4 regions of the Bacillus sp. V2I10 genome follow, and region 2 is predicted to be linked to each of the others. Evidence: riboswitches for the same ligand, from Rfam matches in the RefSeq annotation. Region 2 holds a riboswitch; each other region holds the start of a gene.
What was found. Region 2 has a riboswitch for S-adenosylmethionine ahead of mtnK (S-methyl-5-thioribose kinase). Riboswitches for the same ligand answer to the same signal wherever they lie in the genome.

Region 1 (3,781 bases), on a different contig from region 2:
TTTCTCTGCATATAAAATATCCCCCTTGATTTGATTTGTCAGCAGCTCTAAAGAATCAAACTTCTTTTCTTCTCTTACTTTAAAAAGAATGTGGCATCTTAGGTTTTCTCCGTAAATATCCCCCTGAAAATCAAGTAAATGTATTTCACATGTTTTTTGTGAATTAGAGTCAACAGTTGGCTTCACACCAACATTCATAACACCGAAGTATCTTCTTTCATGCAAAATGACCATTGCACCATATACTCCGTTACTCAGTCTGCTTACATTTGAATCAATATTTGCGGTAGGAAACCCCAGTTCCCTTCCAATTTTTCTTCCGGTAACGACTCTTCCTTCAATAAATACATCCGTTTTAATATCAGATAATAAGTTGTCTGTTCCCAATATTGAACCCTCCTGTATATAAGCAAGTAACCTGTTAAGTTTTCAAAAAAGGCCCAACCATATTATAAAATGGTTAGGCCTTTGGTTATCCAATCGACTCGATTTATTATCTTACATATTCAGTTTTGACTCCGTTTTTTGATTTAGTTTAAATAAAAAGACATAACCCAACAAAAAGGGTTATGCCTTCGGTTATCCGATCAGCTTTACTAATTTGATTATTACAAATTGTAAAACATATTATTCCTACCTGTCAACTCAAATTTAAAGCCATAAACCTTAATATTAGAATGTAACACAATTAATGTAGTTTTCCATTTAGTGATTCATTCCCACTACCTTTTTTAATAAGGATTTTTGAAAAGTTTACTTGATGATTTGACCTAGCCAAATTACTCTAAGGTCTCCCATTAATAAAATGCCACTTGTCATTACACTTACAAAAAAACGTCTCCTTGTCTGTTGAATTAAATCCTCATTGTTTAATTTAAATGCATTTTTATTTTTTTATTATCCCTGCTTCTTCAGTAATCCTGCCCTTTCGTATTATAAGGTCAATCAGTTAATTCTAATTGGTTTGCATTAAATGACTATTTTAATCATTGACTTTTGAAGGTACGTTTGAATTCTTCTTCAAGCTCAGTTAGTGTTAATTCGAAAAGATGCAGATCATTTTTCTTGTAAATGCCATTGCTTAACAGTTTACTTATCAAATGACTCTTTCTTTTTTCAATAGCTTGACGAATAATATTACCCATTGCGAACACCCCTTTATTGAAGGGTTTTATAGCAATTAAAAACCCCTTCTGTTTTTAAGAAGAGGTTTCATCGCTTTTTAGCTTACCTCTTCTCATCTTCCAAGCACATTGCTTGTTGGATTTAGCACAGTCTTCTAGTGATAGAATCTGTTGCTGAGGTTTCATCGGGCCATTCCCTCCGCCTCTCTTGATAAGAAGAAAATACATTAATTTTTTACTAAAGATATCTCAATCTATATTATTAGAATTTGTGTAAAATATACCTACAGATATACTAGCCCTTTCAATCATCCCAAAATACAAATTTCTCATAACTATCTAATTGAGTAATTTCACCGTTCAGAAATGCACCGTTAAATTTCCATCCTTGATCGTATTTATTAATTCAAGAACCTTACTAACGGCTTCCTTCTGGGAGTCTTTCACCAATTTATACCTTCTTATTAAACAAAGCCCATACCGCTTTAGGGTATGAGCTTTCGGATGACCGATCAGCAAAACTTTATAATTTTTTTTATTTAGTACATCCCTTAACCTACTATTATTTAAGAAATCTCCTGTATTAACTGAGGTCTTATTCTTTTCAAAAATTGCTTTGTACGATCTTCTTTTGGATTTGTAAAAATTTCAATTGGGGACCCTTCTTCTACGATTAATCCCTGATCCATAAACACCACGTGATTAGATACTTCTCTTGCAAATCCCATTTCATGCGTAACAACGATCATTGTAATACCTTCTAGAGCTATCTTTTTGATTACCTCAAGGACTTCTCCCACAAGTTCCGGATCAAGCGCAGAAGTTGGCTCATCAAAAAGGAGCACCTCTGGATTTAAAGAAAGGGCACGGGCAATTCCTACACGCTGCTGCTGCCCACCAGATAGCTGACTTGGATACGCATTAATTTTCTCAGATAGTCCTACCTTCTCAAGCATTTCTAAAGCTATTATTCTAGCAGCTTCCGGTTTTTTCTTTTGAACAATCACAAGCCCTTCCATTACATTCTCAAGCACTGTTTTATGTTTAAAAAGATTATATTGCTGAAAGACCATAGCGGTTCTTTTTCTCAAAGTAAGAATGTCGAGCTTGCTTGGTCTCTTGCAATCTACTGAATAGTCACCTATCGCAACTTTTCCATCACTTGGCTTCTCAAGAAAGTTTATGCAGCGCAGAAAGGTTGTTTTTCCAGATCCGCTGGGTCCTAGTATGACAACGATCTCGCCTTTCTTTACGGTTAGATTTATCCCTTTTAGGACCTCCTGGCCATGAAATGATTTTTTTATGTTAGTTAGTTGGATCATACTCATACTCCCTTCTCATAAACAAGAACTCTTCTTTCAATCCAAGCTGCCACTTGCTCCACTATAATAGTCAAGCCCCAGTAAATAAGCGCAGCTGCAATATATGCTTCTAAGAATTTCAAATTGCTGGAAGCTACAATATTGGCAGCACCGTTCAGCTCCTTTAAGGAAACAATAAAAGCAATGGAAGAGGCGTGCAAAAACCCAACAAAAATATTCGTTAAATTAGGTATAGCTGCTGCGAATGCCTGAGGAATAATAATTCTTCTGATTGTCTGGACAGAGCTCATTCCAATAGAATAAGCCGCCTCTATTTGACCTTTGTTTACAGCAAGGATTCCGGAGCGAATAATTTCAGACATATACGCACCAGCATTTAAAGAAAAGGCAATGAGAACAAACACGACAATTGGAATAGAGTTTGATTTAAACGCCCACCCATATTGATCTGCCATGGTGTCATACACCATTGGAATCCCTAAATAAATCACCATAATATGAAGCAAAATCGGTGTACCCCGGAAAAAAGATACATAAAAATCTGCTATGCGATGAATAAACTTGATTTTATACATCCGAATAACAGCGATCACCAGACCTATCCCCAAGCCTGCCAATAATGGGATGATCGTAACTGTAAGTGTTAGAGGCAAAGCTTTAATAATTTCGAGAAATGCAGTCAAGATAAAAAGAGTATCAATAACCATCCATTTCCCTCCTTTTTAATTTGCTGCAATCCCATGGTCATATCTCTGGAGATGAATTTCTGATTTTTTAAATACTTTTTCAAGCAGAATGGCAATAATATAGTAGATAATAGATAAGGATATATAGACCTCTAACGCATGCGCTGTTGCAGCAATCAGCGTATCACCCCTGCCAAGCATATCCATTACTCCAATTGTAAACGCAAGGGATGTGTCTTTTAGAAAACCAATGACAGAGTTCCCGAAATTAGGAAATGCAATTAAAAGAGCCTGGGGCAGAATAATTCGATAAAACGTCTGCCTTTTATTCATTCCAATGCTGTATGCAGCTTCTTCCTGACCTTTTTCTACGCTTGCTACACTGCCGCGGATAATTTCCGAAAATGTCGCACCGCTGCTTAACGCATACGTAATTATGACAAAGTTCATAGGGTTCATACGAGTAATATCAACACCGACAACCTGCAGAATTGCAGGCAAACCATAGTAAATTAAGAACAATTGAATGATGATAGGTGTACCCCGCATAAATGAAACAAATAGGATAGCCGCTCGATTTAAACCTGGAATTTTATATATTCTGGGGATCGCAATCATAAAACCTATAACGATTCCTAAAAGGATGGAA
Region 2 (3,781 bases):
CGGCGGCGCTTCAACCTGCCAGCCAATTTCGTTCAGAGCAGTGATGAATGCATGGCGTCTGCTTTCATACCGCTCAACCAATTCATCCACACAGGTCTGTGATTCAAGCAGGGCAGCTGCAGCAGCTTCCTGGACAGCGCTGAACACACTGACAAACATGTGATCCTGAAACAGGTTAATCGCTTCAATGACACTTTCATTGCCTATCGCAAAGCCAATCCTCCAGCCCGCCATATTATACGTCTTCGAGAGCGTATAGATTTCAATCCCAGTCTCTTTCGCTCCTTCAACTTCCAAAAAACTGACAGGTTTCTTTCCGTCATATCCAATGGCGCCATAGGCAAAATCATGGACAACACAAATTTCATTTTCTTTTGCAAACGCGACTGTTTCTTCAAAGAATTCTTTTGAAGCAACAGCACCAGTCGGGTTGTTCGGGTAATTCAAAAACATAAGCTTTGCCTGTTTCTTCGCTTCTTCTGAAAGTTGCCCATAATCCGGCAAAAACTGATTATCTTTTACCAGCGGCATAAATTCCATTCTTGCCCGGGCAAGCTCTACCCCAGACCAATAGTCAGGATATCCGGGATCCGGCACGAGAACTAAATCATCCGGGTCCAGCAAACATTGCGGAATTTCAACAAGCCCCGCTTTTCCGCCAAACAAAATGGCCACTTCTTTGTCAGCATTAAGTGTTACACCATACTCCCGCTTGTAAAATTCCGTAATTGCCTCTTTAAGAAATTTCTGTCCGCGGAACGGGGAATATTTGTGATAGTCCGGATTTTCTGCCGCCTCTTGAAGAGCCTTAACAATATGAGGCGGTGTTGGCTGATCAGGATTCCCCTGTCCAAGATTAATAACGTCATGTCCCGCTTCGATACTTGCATTCACTCTTCCTACAAGACTTGCAAAAAACTGCTTTGGAAGCTTATTTAATAACTGTGATTGATTGAAGTTTTTCATGTTTTACACCTTCTCAAAAAATTCTTGAAATTCTAGTGAAAAATCATATATTGTTAGAGTCAGCTTGTAAAGAAAAAATTTTCGAGGCGGAGATGACGATTGATGAATCCAAAAGTGGCATGCCTGCAAATAGACCTTGTTTTTGGTGATCCTGAAGCAAATATTGAAACGGCAAAAAAAGAAATAGAAAAAATAGCAGCATCCGAAAAACCTGACGTAATTGTTCTGCCTGAACTGTGGACAACGGGCTATGATCTAACTAGGCTCGATGAGATCGCAGACCCAAACGGCAGCAAAACAATCTCTCTAGTAAGCAGTCTGGCTAAAACATATGAAGTCAATATTGTGGCAGGTTCTGTTGCGAAAAAAACAGAGTCAGGCGTAACGAACACGATGTATGTTTTTAATCGGCAAGGCGAGCTTAACCATGAATACAGCAAGCTGCATCTTTTCAAACTGATGGATGAGCACCTGTATTTAAACGGCGGGACTGAAAATGGCCTGTTTCAGCTTGACGGTTTGCAAAGTGCAGGAGTGATTTGCTATGACATTCGATTCCCTGAATGGATCCGCGTTCATACAACACAAGGAGCTGAAATCCTTTACGTTGTGGCAGAATGGCCGCTCCCTAGACTTCATCACTGGAGATCCATGCTGATCAGCCGTGCAATTGAAAATCAATGTTTTGTTGTAGCCTGCAACCGCTCAGGCAGTGATCCGAAAAATGAATTCGCCGGTCACTCGATGATCATCGATCCGTGGGGAGAAATTTTAGCTGAGGCCGGAACTGAGCAAACCTCGCTTACAGCAGTCCTTCAGATGGAGAAAGTTAAAGAAATCAGGAAACAAATTCCTATTTTAAAAGACAGACTTCCACATTTTTACTCTTAAAAAAAGTATTGACAGTTTTTCGTCATACCTGTTAACATTCAGAACAAGTGATAAATTCCAAATTGTGCGAATCATTTTTTTATCACCAACCTTTAATTTCATACTATCTCTTATCAAGAGTAGGCTGAGGGATTTGGCCCGATGACGCCCAGCAACCGACCGTAAAACCATTGTAAAATGGGGCGCAGTTTTTTATGCGCGGGGAGATTACTCCTACAAGGCACGGTGCTAATTCCAACAGAAAGAAGTTCTTTCTGGCAGATAAGAGGTGCGAAGCCTATGCCTTCAAGCCTCTTTCACTGTGGAAGAGGCTTTTCTTATTGCCTGAAAAGCCTCTAATTTTAAAACTGGAGGGTTATAAACCATGTCAAACTATCGATCATCTTCTTATGAACCGTTAACTGAAAGTTCCGCTGTAGCTCTTGCCATCAGACTTGGGTTGTTTGAAGAAAAAAGTGTCCTGACGTGCAGGGAAATTGGCGACGGTAACTTGAACCTTGTTTTTCACATTGTGAATCAAAATCAAAAAGGATTCATCATCAAACAAGCCCTTCCGTATGCAAAGGTAATCGGCGAGAGCTGGCCGCTTACTCTTGACCGTGCCAGAATCGAAAGCAGCGCCCTGCTGAAGCAGGCTGAAGTGGCAAGTGCATATGTGCCAAAGATTTACTATACCGATGAAACTTTAGCGATCACAACTATGGAGGATCTCTCTCATTTGCAGATTGCCAGAGCCGGATTGATAGAAGGCAGAGACTTCCCGCTATTAGGACGGCATATCGGCGAATTCTTAGGAAAGACATTATTCTATAATTCTGATTTCGCACTGAATCCGAAGGCAAAAAAGCAGCTTGTCAAACAATTTTCGAACCCTGAGCTTTGCAAAATAACTGAAGATTTCGTCTTTACAGATCCATTTTTCGACTATGAGTCAAACAGCTTTGAAGAAGAGCTGAGACAAAATGCTGAAAACATTTGGAACGATAGTCATTTAAAGCTTGAAGTGGCTAAATTAAAGCATAAATTCCTCACGGAAGCTGAAACGCTTGTTCACGGGGATCTTCATACAGGAAGTATTTTTGCAAGTGAAACGGAAACGAAGGTGATTGACCCTGAATTTGCCTACTATGGTCCGATTGGATTTGATCTTGGACACTTTTTCGCCAACCTTTTAATGAACGCCATTTCCAGAGATGAAGCAAATCAGCAGGTTCTTTTGGATCATATCGAGACCGCATGGGCCGTTTTTGAAGAAGAATTTTCAAAAGCATGGAAGAATGACAGTCTGGAAGCTTTCGCAAAAGTTGACGGCTACCTTTCTTTTATCCTGGAGAAAGCATTTGAAGATGCAATTGGTTTTGCCGGCATTGAAATCATCAGACGCACGATCGGGCTCGCTCATGTAGCAGATCTTGATTCCATCGAGCCTTATGAGATCAAAATTGAAGCAAAACAGCGAGCGCTTGATTTAGGAAGCAAGCTTGTAAAAAATCGTCAATCGATTAAAACGACTGCAGACCTTGCAGAATCTTTTAAACAAGTACCTGTCAGATAAGGAGAACACATCCATGTCATTTACAAATACAATTATTCCCCGTTCTGTCGAATGGAAAGAAACATATATCCGCCTGCTTGATCAGCAAAAACTGCCTGCTGTGACAGAATATATCAAACTTCAGACAATTTCAGACGTTTGGGAAGCGATTAAAGCATTAAAAGTGCGCGGTGCTCCTGCAATCGGAATAACCGCCGCTTTTGGGCTTGCGCTCGCTGCTAAACAGTATGAAACCGAGAATTTAGATGAATTTCACCGGCTGCTTGCCCGCGATCATGATTATCTTGCAAGCTCAAGACCTACTGCTGTTAATTTATTCTGGGCCCTCGGCAGGCTGGTAAAAAGCGTGCAGGGTGCCGTTTCTGTTAA
Region 3 (3,781 bases), 2.9 Mb from region 2:
AGTGTGATTTTATCATGTGCCAAAAGACGGTGTCAACCAAAAGTTTTTTATTAATTCGAAAAGACGGATGATTCAATTAATGATTTCACACCCGTTGCTTGTTCAATTGCCTGTTCAAGATCCTCCAGAAGGTCATCTATATGTTCAATCCCAACAGACAATCGAATTAAGTTTTCAGTTACTCCTGATTTTTTCAGGCCTTCTGTATCCAGCTGCTGATGTGTAGTGCTGGCAGGATGAATGATCAGGCTTTTGGCATCTCCGACATTTGCTACATGCGACCATAGGTTAACAGAATTAATCACCTTTGCGCCTGCTGCACGGCCGCCATCAATGCCGAACACTACAACCGCTCCTGCCCCTTCAGCTAAATATTTATCTGCCAGGGCCTTGTCAGGGTGCTGTTCATCTTCAGGGTACAGCACCCATTTAACTGCAGAATGCTCATTTAAATACTCAACCACTTTTCTCGTATTAAAAATATGTTCTTTCATTCTTACATGAAGTGTTTCTACTTCAAGAGTAAATTGAAATGCATTAAGAGGACTGATAGCAGGCCCTAAATCCCTGAGGAGCTGAACTCGGGCTTTTACAATAAAGGCTGCCTCCGGCAATGCTTCTGCATATACAAGATTGTGATAGCTTGGATCTGGAGTCGTAAAGCCCGGAAACTTATCGCTGTTCCAATCAAACTTTCCTCCGTCTACGATAATTCCTCCGAGGGTCGTGCCATTTCCAAGCAGCCATTTGGTGGCAGAGTGAATGACAATATCTGCTCCATGTTCGATCGGCCTGCATAAATAAGGAGTTGCAAGGTGTTATCAATAATTAATGGGATACCGGCTTCATGAGCGATTTTTGCAGCTGCCTCTATATCAAGTACCTGCAGACTTGGATTGCCAATCGTTTCTGCAAAAATGGCCTTTGTTTTAGGCGATATGGCATCCCTGATATTCTCAGGATCATCCGCATTTACAAACTTAGTCTGTATACCGTACTTAGGCAATGTGGTTTGAAAGAGGTTGTAGGTCCCACCGTATAGGCTTGAGGCAGAGACAATCTCATCCCCTGTTCCGGCAATATTTAATATGGCAAGCGTTATCGCTGCCATGCCGCTTGCTACAGCAAGACTTCCTACGCCCCCTTCTAATTGGGAAACTCTTTCTTCAAAAACCGTTGAGGTAGGATTATGTATCCGGGTATAAATGTAACCCTGCTCTTTTAAGGCAAATAAATCCGATGCATGTTCCGTGTCATTAAAAACATAGGCGTTAGACTGATAAATCGGCACAGCCCGGGCTCCTGTTGCAGGATCCTTCTGCAGACCCCCATGTACATTTAACGTCTCAAGCCGAACTTATTTTGTCCCATATTTCCCATCCCCTTTTTCATTTATTCATATAAAAAAACCCCTTCAAAGAAGAGGCTGAATCACCATATCTCTTCTTATCTTCCAGAGCAGTCTTGCCTGCTCTGATGGAATTGGCACCGTGTTGCAATAACCGGTTGCCGGGCTTCATAGGGCCAAATCCCTCCACCTCTCTTGATAAGATCAAACTTATTGAATCTAAATGAATTGTAACACCGCTTCATTTACCCAGTCATTTAGTAGTTTGAATTTTTAGACTATTATTTAGACAACTGGATAATGGATTCAAGCCTAAGTACATTACGAAATGATCCTTTTACTTCAATCGCTCCAAGCTTTGAGAGCTGAAGAAGTCTGATTGGTGAATGAAAACAGTCAGAAAGATGATTTTCATCACCTGAAACCAGTACATGTGCTGAAAGATTGTCATTGTCGCTGCTTAAAAAACAAGCCCCCTTTTTTAAAACAAGCAGGATAGGTTGTTGTTTTGAACTGGTTATCCGTATTCTCAATTCTTCGTTTGGAAGCAGAGGCTGAATAAAATAAGACGCATTCATTTTTTCTACAAACGAAAATAAGTCCATTTCTTTTTCTCTCCCCATTTCTTTCCTATCAGATCATAACGTATTAATTCGTTTTAATACGACTTATCACCTTTATGAAAGGTTCGACACTTTATTAAACTTGGAGAGACAAAATAATGGTTTTTTCTATTTCCCAAGAAATATGTCAAATGCCGCCCTGCTCAGGCGGCATATTCTTTCAATATTTGATAAATATATTCAACAGAATGAAAGGCATATTTCTTGTGGGTAACCGTTCCATTTTCAAATATAAGCAGGCAGGGAACACTTTCAATTCCCCATTCTATCGCTTGCTTAGGCAGGAAATTTAAGTTTGCCGCATGAATCGCTAAAGCTGGGAGCAGCTCTTCAACAACAGCCAGCATTTTTTTTGCAAGCTGACATGTTCCGCAAAACGGAGTGTAAAGATAAAGGATGCCAAATTCTTTTTCAGCAAACATATCTAATTGTTCTTCCTTTATTTCAATCATTGCTTTTCATGAGACTCCCTTTATTTTATAAGTATTTCGCCTGTACATCGATATTTGCGCTTAAAAGCACAGCAGCAACATGCTGATCAGGTGCAGTCGCAACTTCACGGTACATTCTATCTATAAACAAATGCGCAGCTTCGGGCAGTTCCCGCTTGAATTGCTTTCTGAGGCGATCCCCTGATTCATCTGAGTCTACGAGCACGTATACGTCTCTATAAAACAGAGCATCAATCATTTCGTCTAATCGAGTAAGACTTATTGTTCCATTTGTACAGATAATTTCTACAGGTTCATTGACAACATTAAGTACCTTTCGTTTGTCAGATGTTCCTTCAACAATTATGACCTTTTCAACCTCAATTGCAGACATCGCCATCACCTATTCAGTTAAAGTATGTGTTATCTTATAACCTATTCGAATTGCATGAGGTTGTTTCTTAAAATAATTGAACAAAAATGGCAGTGGAACATTCCACTGCCATTCGATTAGCACCAGCCGTTTTCTTCGTCACAATCTACATACTTTTCATCTTTTTTTAATAAAACGTCTGCATACTGGAAAAAGGAATGGTTTTCTTCTTCATATCCATTTTTCAATGAAACCTGATTTCCATTTTGACCAAATGACATTGTGCCAATTTGCTCTTTTTCAAAAAATAAGTTCATTTGACCTTCTGAAAAGCGTCCTGTTACCCGGTCTGTAATATCTAAGCGCTTCTTTTCAAATGACATCCTTGAACACCCTCCTTTTTAAAGGTTAGGGTGTCCTGGTTTAATGCCATTTATCAGTCTTCGTTTGTCATTCCCACATATTGCTCAGCAGTCATTAGGCTGTCAACATCACTTACATTGCTTGGCTCGATAACAATCATCCATGCTTTTTCGTATGGAGATTCGTTTACAAATTCTGGGCTGTCATCGAGATCCTCATTGATTTCAACAACTTTTCCGCTGATTGGCGCATAAAGCTCAGAAACCGTTTTTACAGACTCAACGCTTCCGAAAGGCTCGTCTGCTTTAATTTCATCTCCAACTTCAGGAAGCTCAACAAATACAATATCCCCAAGTTCTGATTGAGCAAAATCAGTAATGCCGATACGTACTTTTTCACCTTCAACTTTAACCCATTCGTGCTCTTCAGAATAACGAAGTTCTTTTGGTGTGTTCATTTTTATTACCTCCAAGTTTTATCATGTTTATTTGTAAAAAGACTGAAGTTAAAGTCTTCTACTACTTTGCCCACGCTGCTTCGAATTGATCTTCTTTAAAGCCGACGGTAACTTTCTTGCCGTCTGTTGCTAATGGCCGTTTGATAAGCATGCCGTCTGATGCCAAAATCTCAAGCAGTTCTTCAT
Region 4 (3,781 bases), 3.0 Mb from region 2:
TCATTTTTCCTCCTTTTGAACATAAAAAAACCTCATCCATAGACTTAAGTAAGTCTAAGGACGAGGTTTAAATTCGCGGTACCACCTTAGTTTGCAGACCATTCACATGATCTGCCTTTATCCGTACGGAGCACAAAAAAGTGTCGATACGTATGCTGTTGTAACGTCAGCCACCACGTCACAGCCTACAGATGATGACAGTTGACATCATGTTCGGTGTGAAGCTCGGAAGGTCATTTTCAGTGGCGGATTTCTTGCTTCTTTTCAGCTGCCGAAGCTCTCTGTACAGACGTCCGAATCACTTACTTTTCCTCGTCATTGCTTTTCTTGTTTCATTTATTTTATCCAAAAAGAGGAAAGGTGTAAATACTCAGATTATTCTTCTTTAAAAAGCTCTTCCAAAAACCGATTGCGATTCTCCAAAAAATACTTTGTAATCTGATAATGATCCGTCTCCGTATAATCGATTTCAGCTATGCGTTCCGAATCAAAGCTTAGTATATTTGCCCCGGGAAATCCAAGCAGGATAGGAGAATGTGTGGCAATAATAAATTGCGTGTCACCGTCTTTTGTTAAGTCATGAATGATGCGGAGAAGGGTCAGCTGTCTTGATGGAGAAAGAGCAGCCTCTGGCTCATCCAGTAAATAAACAGCTTTCTTTCCGAAACGATTGAGAAAGAGGGATAAAAAAGATTCACCATGTGATTGATGATGGAGTGATTTACCGCCATACGGGCCAAAAACGTCACCTGACAATGGCTCTTCATTTAATTCTTCCAGATAGGATGCAAACTGATAAAAGGACTCAGCTCTTAGGAAAAAGCCATTTTTAACTTTAGGCATCCAGGCAAGCTTGATATACTTTCCTAAATCAGATTGAGAGCTTCTGGTTTCATAAAGATGATGGCTGCCGCCAGCGGTATTAAACCCGCACTGATAGGCAATGGCTTCCATCAATGTCGATTTGCCGGATCCATTTTCACCTGCAAAAAAAGTAACAGGGCTTTTAATTTTAAGTTCATCCAAATGTGAAATTGCAGGAATAGAAAAAGGATACGCTTCAAACGAAGGAATCTCTTCTTTATTTAATTTGATTAATTTTAAAAACATGTTTATCACCTGCTCTTAGTTTAGCAGGAATGCCGGATGAAAGTCATTGGCTAAACGGAAATTTTGTAGAATGGATGACAGCACAAATGAATGTAATCCGAGGTTCTATCTGCAATGATTTCTTTATCGTAATCCATGGAAGCAACGTGATAGGAGTTAGTTAGACTGATGATTTTTTTCATAGATGATGAGACGTTTTCAAAAAGGGCATCGGAGCTGTCCGGAGGGACGACATGGTCTTCTTCGGATTTAAAAACGAGCAGCGGACATGAGACTTCTGAAAGCTTTGGTTTTACAGATTTTATAAGATTAAGGAGATTATGAACGGCTGTAATCGGAACAGCTGAGTAAGTAATTTCTTTGATTCCTTCTGCTTTTATATCCGGTTTTCCTTCTGCAATGAACCTTGGTTCAGTTAGATCTTCGAAAGACTCATATCCAGGCACGCTTAAAGCAGCATTAATCGTAATCACACCGCTGATTTCTTTGTATTTGCCAGCTAAATGCACAGCTAGGATACCGCCCATAGATTGACCTGCAATAAATACTTTCCGGCAGATTTTTTTCAGCTTTAAATAAGCCTGTTCAATGTCTTTGATCCAATCCAGATAACAGCAGGCTTCAAGCTCGTGAGCATCTGTACCGTGACCTTTTAACCGCGGGGCAAGGACGGTAAAGCCTTTATCAGCAAGCAGTTTTCCCAGTTCTCCTACACTTTGAGGTGTTCCGACAAATCCATGGCAAAGCAAAATGCCAATCTCATTTCCTTTATAAAAAAAGCTTTCAGCACCTGGCAATACAGAGTAAATCGTTTCAGCCATTTTTGATTCCTCCAATTCATCAAATCATAAAAGAAAAACCCTCTCTTTCATTGGCTGTAAAGAGAGGGTTTTTCTCTATCAACCAAAGCACAGCAGCTTTGCTGGTGGGAGCACCTTTCCGTTTGCCGGTGGTTGCTGTGAAGTCGCGGAGCCAGATCTCTCGTTCACTCTTGATAATTTATTTAATTCTGATTGGTTTAGTTGGTTTTAACGATCTTATCATGAGCAGCTTTTAACTGTCAATAAATTTTGAGGTCGTGAAAGCGGAGAACCAGCGATTTGAGTACCTCATTCACGCGCTTTTTTAAGGGGGATGAAATCGCCGTGAAGCATTTGTCTTCACAAAAGACAAAAACAAGAGTAAAATACTTATATTCCAATCAGACAGGTGGGATTTAAGTGAATACCATTCCTAAACCTCTTGTATTAACGAATCAATGGTTTATTGTTTTATCCGTAGCATGCACCTGGATAATAGGATCCGGCTGGATTCTTCTTATACCTCTAATAGCAGGATTAATGGGGCTTCTTTTTAAATTTAATCCTATTATGAAGACAGCAAAGCTCTTTTTAAGAAAAAAGCCTTCAGAATACATTCCGGAGGATTTTGAGCAGCAGCAGTTTAATCAGCTGATTGCAGTCATCTGTCTTAGCCTTGGTTTTCTTGGCTATATGATGAATTGGATGACACTTGCCTATATCTTTACCGCTATGGTCGCGCTTGCTGCATTCGTTGCCATATTAGGCTTTTGTGTTGGCTGCTTTATTCGTTTTCAGTGGCAGCAATACCGATACCGCAGGCATTCAAAGTAGTCATATTTTTTTAAAAAAAGTGTTGACTTTATGAAAATACCAGCGTAAAGTAGGACTCACATCGAAAATATGAAACTTCTTATCACGAGAGGTGGAGGGATTTGGCCCTTTGAAACCTCGGCAGCAGACTCAATCATGAGAACTGTGCCAACTCCAACAAGCGTGATTTCGCTTGAGAGATAAGAAGAGTGAACGGTCTTTTACCTATGATCTTACCCTCTTCTTGGCTTTCAGGAAGAGGTTTTTTGTTTTCAAAAAATAAATAGATTTCTTATCCAGAGAAGCGGAGGGACTGGCCTGATGATGCTTCGGCAGCGGACTTTTTTAAATAGTACTGTGCCAATTCCAGCAGGCGAAAAGCCTGGGAGATAAGAAGAGACCTAGTGATTCTTTATGAATTCATGCCCTCTTCTTGTCGGATAGAAGAGGGTTTTTTTATTTATAAATTAGCGGGAGGCGTACATATGATTCAATTTGAAGGTGTCACAAAGGTTTATAACAGCGGCGGAAATGAAGTGAGAGCACTTGACGGCATTGATCTTCATGTGAAGCAGGGGGAGATTTGCGGTGTGATCGGATTCAGCGGAGCCGGTAAAAGCACACTGATCCGCACAGTTAATTTATTAGAGCGTCCAAGCTCCGGAAAAATCATTGTTGATAATCTCGATTTAACGACTCTTTCCCAAAAGGAAGTAAGACAGGTTAAGCGCAAAATCGGCATGGTCTTTCAGCATTTCAATCTGCTGAATTCCAAAACGGTCTTCGCCAATGTTGCGATGCCGCTCCTTCTTGCAAAAGCTTCTCAAAAAGAAATCAAAGAAAGAGTAACAGAACTATTGTCGTTTGTAGGATTAGAGGACAAAGCAAATCAATATCCAGACCAACTATCAGGGGGTCAAAAACAGCGTGTCGGCATTGCCAGAGCACTTGCTACACAGCCTTCCATTCTATTGTGTGATGAAGCAACATCTGCACTTGATCCGCAAACAACCGGGTCCATTCTGAAGCTTTTGAAAAAAATCAATCAGGAATACAAC

Region 1: linked by a shared signal. The riboswitch ahead of fbpA (Fur-regulated basic protein FbpA) and the one ahead of mtnK (S-methyl-5-thioribose kinase) in region 2 are both predicted to bind S-adenosylmethionine.
Region 3: linked by a shared signal. The riboswitch ahead of QFZ72_RS05255 (O-acetylhomoserine aminocarboxypropyltransferase/cysteine synthase family protein) and the one ahead of mtnK (S-methyl-5-thioribose kinase) in region 2 are both predicted to bind S-adenosylmethionine.
Region 4: linked by a shared signal. The riboswitch ahead of QFZ72_RS04965 (alpha/beta hydrolase) and the one ahead of mtnK (S-methyl-5-thioribose kinase) in region 2 are both predicted to bind S-adenosylmethionine.

Annotation. Positions count from the first base shown of each region.
Region 1 covers NZ_JAUSYV010000002.1:74,984-78,764, forward strand. The annotation lists gene QFZ72_RS27660 (riboflavin kinase) at 1-387, opposite strand, end outside; gene fbpA (Fur-regulated basic protein FbpA) at 987-1,145, opposite strand; SAM riboswitch class I at 1,235-1,342, opposite strand; gene QFZ72_RS27670 (amino acid ABC transporter ATP-binding protein) at 1,691-2,446, opposite strand; gene QFZ72_RS27675 (amino acid ABC transporter permease) at 2,449-3,153, opposite strand; gene QFZ72_RS27680 (amino acid ABC transporter permease) at 3,169-3,781, opposite strand, start outside.
Region 2 covers NZ_JAUSYV010000001.1:3,964,243-3,968,023, forward strand. The annotation lists gene QFZ72_RS20105 (pyridoxal phosphate-dependent aminotransferase) at 1-966, opposite strand, end outside; gene QFZ72_RS20110 (carbon-nitrogen family hydrolase) at 1,069-1,857, shown strand; SAM riboswitch class I at 1,965-2,125, shown strand; gene mtnK (S-methyl-5-thioribose kinase) at 2,222-3,412, shown strand; gene mtnA (S-methyl-5-thioribose-1-phosphate isomerase) at 3,426-3,781, shown strand, end outside.
Region 3 covers NZ_JAUSYV010000001.1:1,030,423-1,034,203, reverse strand. The annotation lists partial or broken gene QFZ72_RS05255 (O-acetylhomoserine aminocarboxypropyltransferase/cysteine synthase family protein) at 51-1,324, opposite strand; SAM riboswitch class I at 1,444-1,553, opposite strand; gene QFZ72_RS05250 (hypothetical protein) at 1,630-1,953, opposite strand; gene QFZ72_RS05245 (thioredoxin family protein) at 2,115-2,423, opposite strand; gene QFZ72_RS05240 (toprim domain-containing protein) at 2,449-2,796, opposite strand; gene QFZ72_RS05235 (YusG family protein) at 2,913-3,158, opposite strand; gene gcvH (glycine cleavage system protein GcvH) at 3,212-3,595, opposite strand; gene QFZ72_RS05225 (arsenate reductase family protein) at 3,657-3,781, opposite strand, start outside.
Region 4 covers NZ_JAUSYV010000001.1:977,557-981,337, forward strand. The annotation lists T-box leader at 54-328, opposite strand; gene QFZ72_RS04960 (AAA family ATPase) at 376-1,110, opposite strand; gene QFZ72_RS04965 (alpha/beta hydrolase) at 1,161-1,931, opposite strand; SAM riboswitch class I at 2,004-2,111, opposite strand; gene QFZ72_RS04970 (DUF4395 domain-containing protein) at 2,331-2,744, shown strand; SAM riboswitch class I at 2,821-2,930, shown strand; SAM riboswitch class I at 3,013-3,119, shown strand; gene QFZ72_RS04975 (methionine ABC transporter ATP-binding protein) at 3,209-3,781, shown strand, end outside.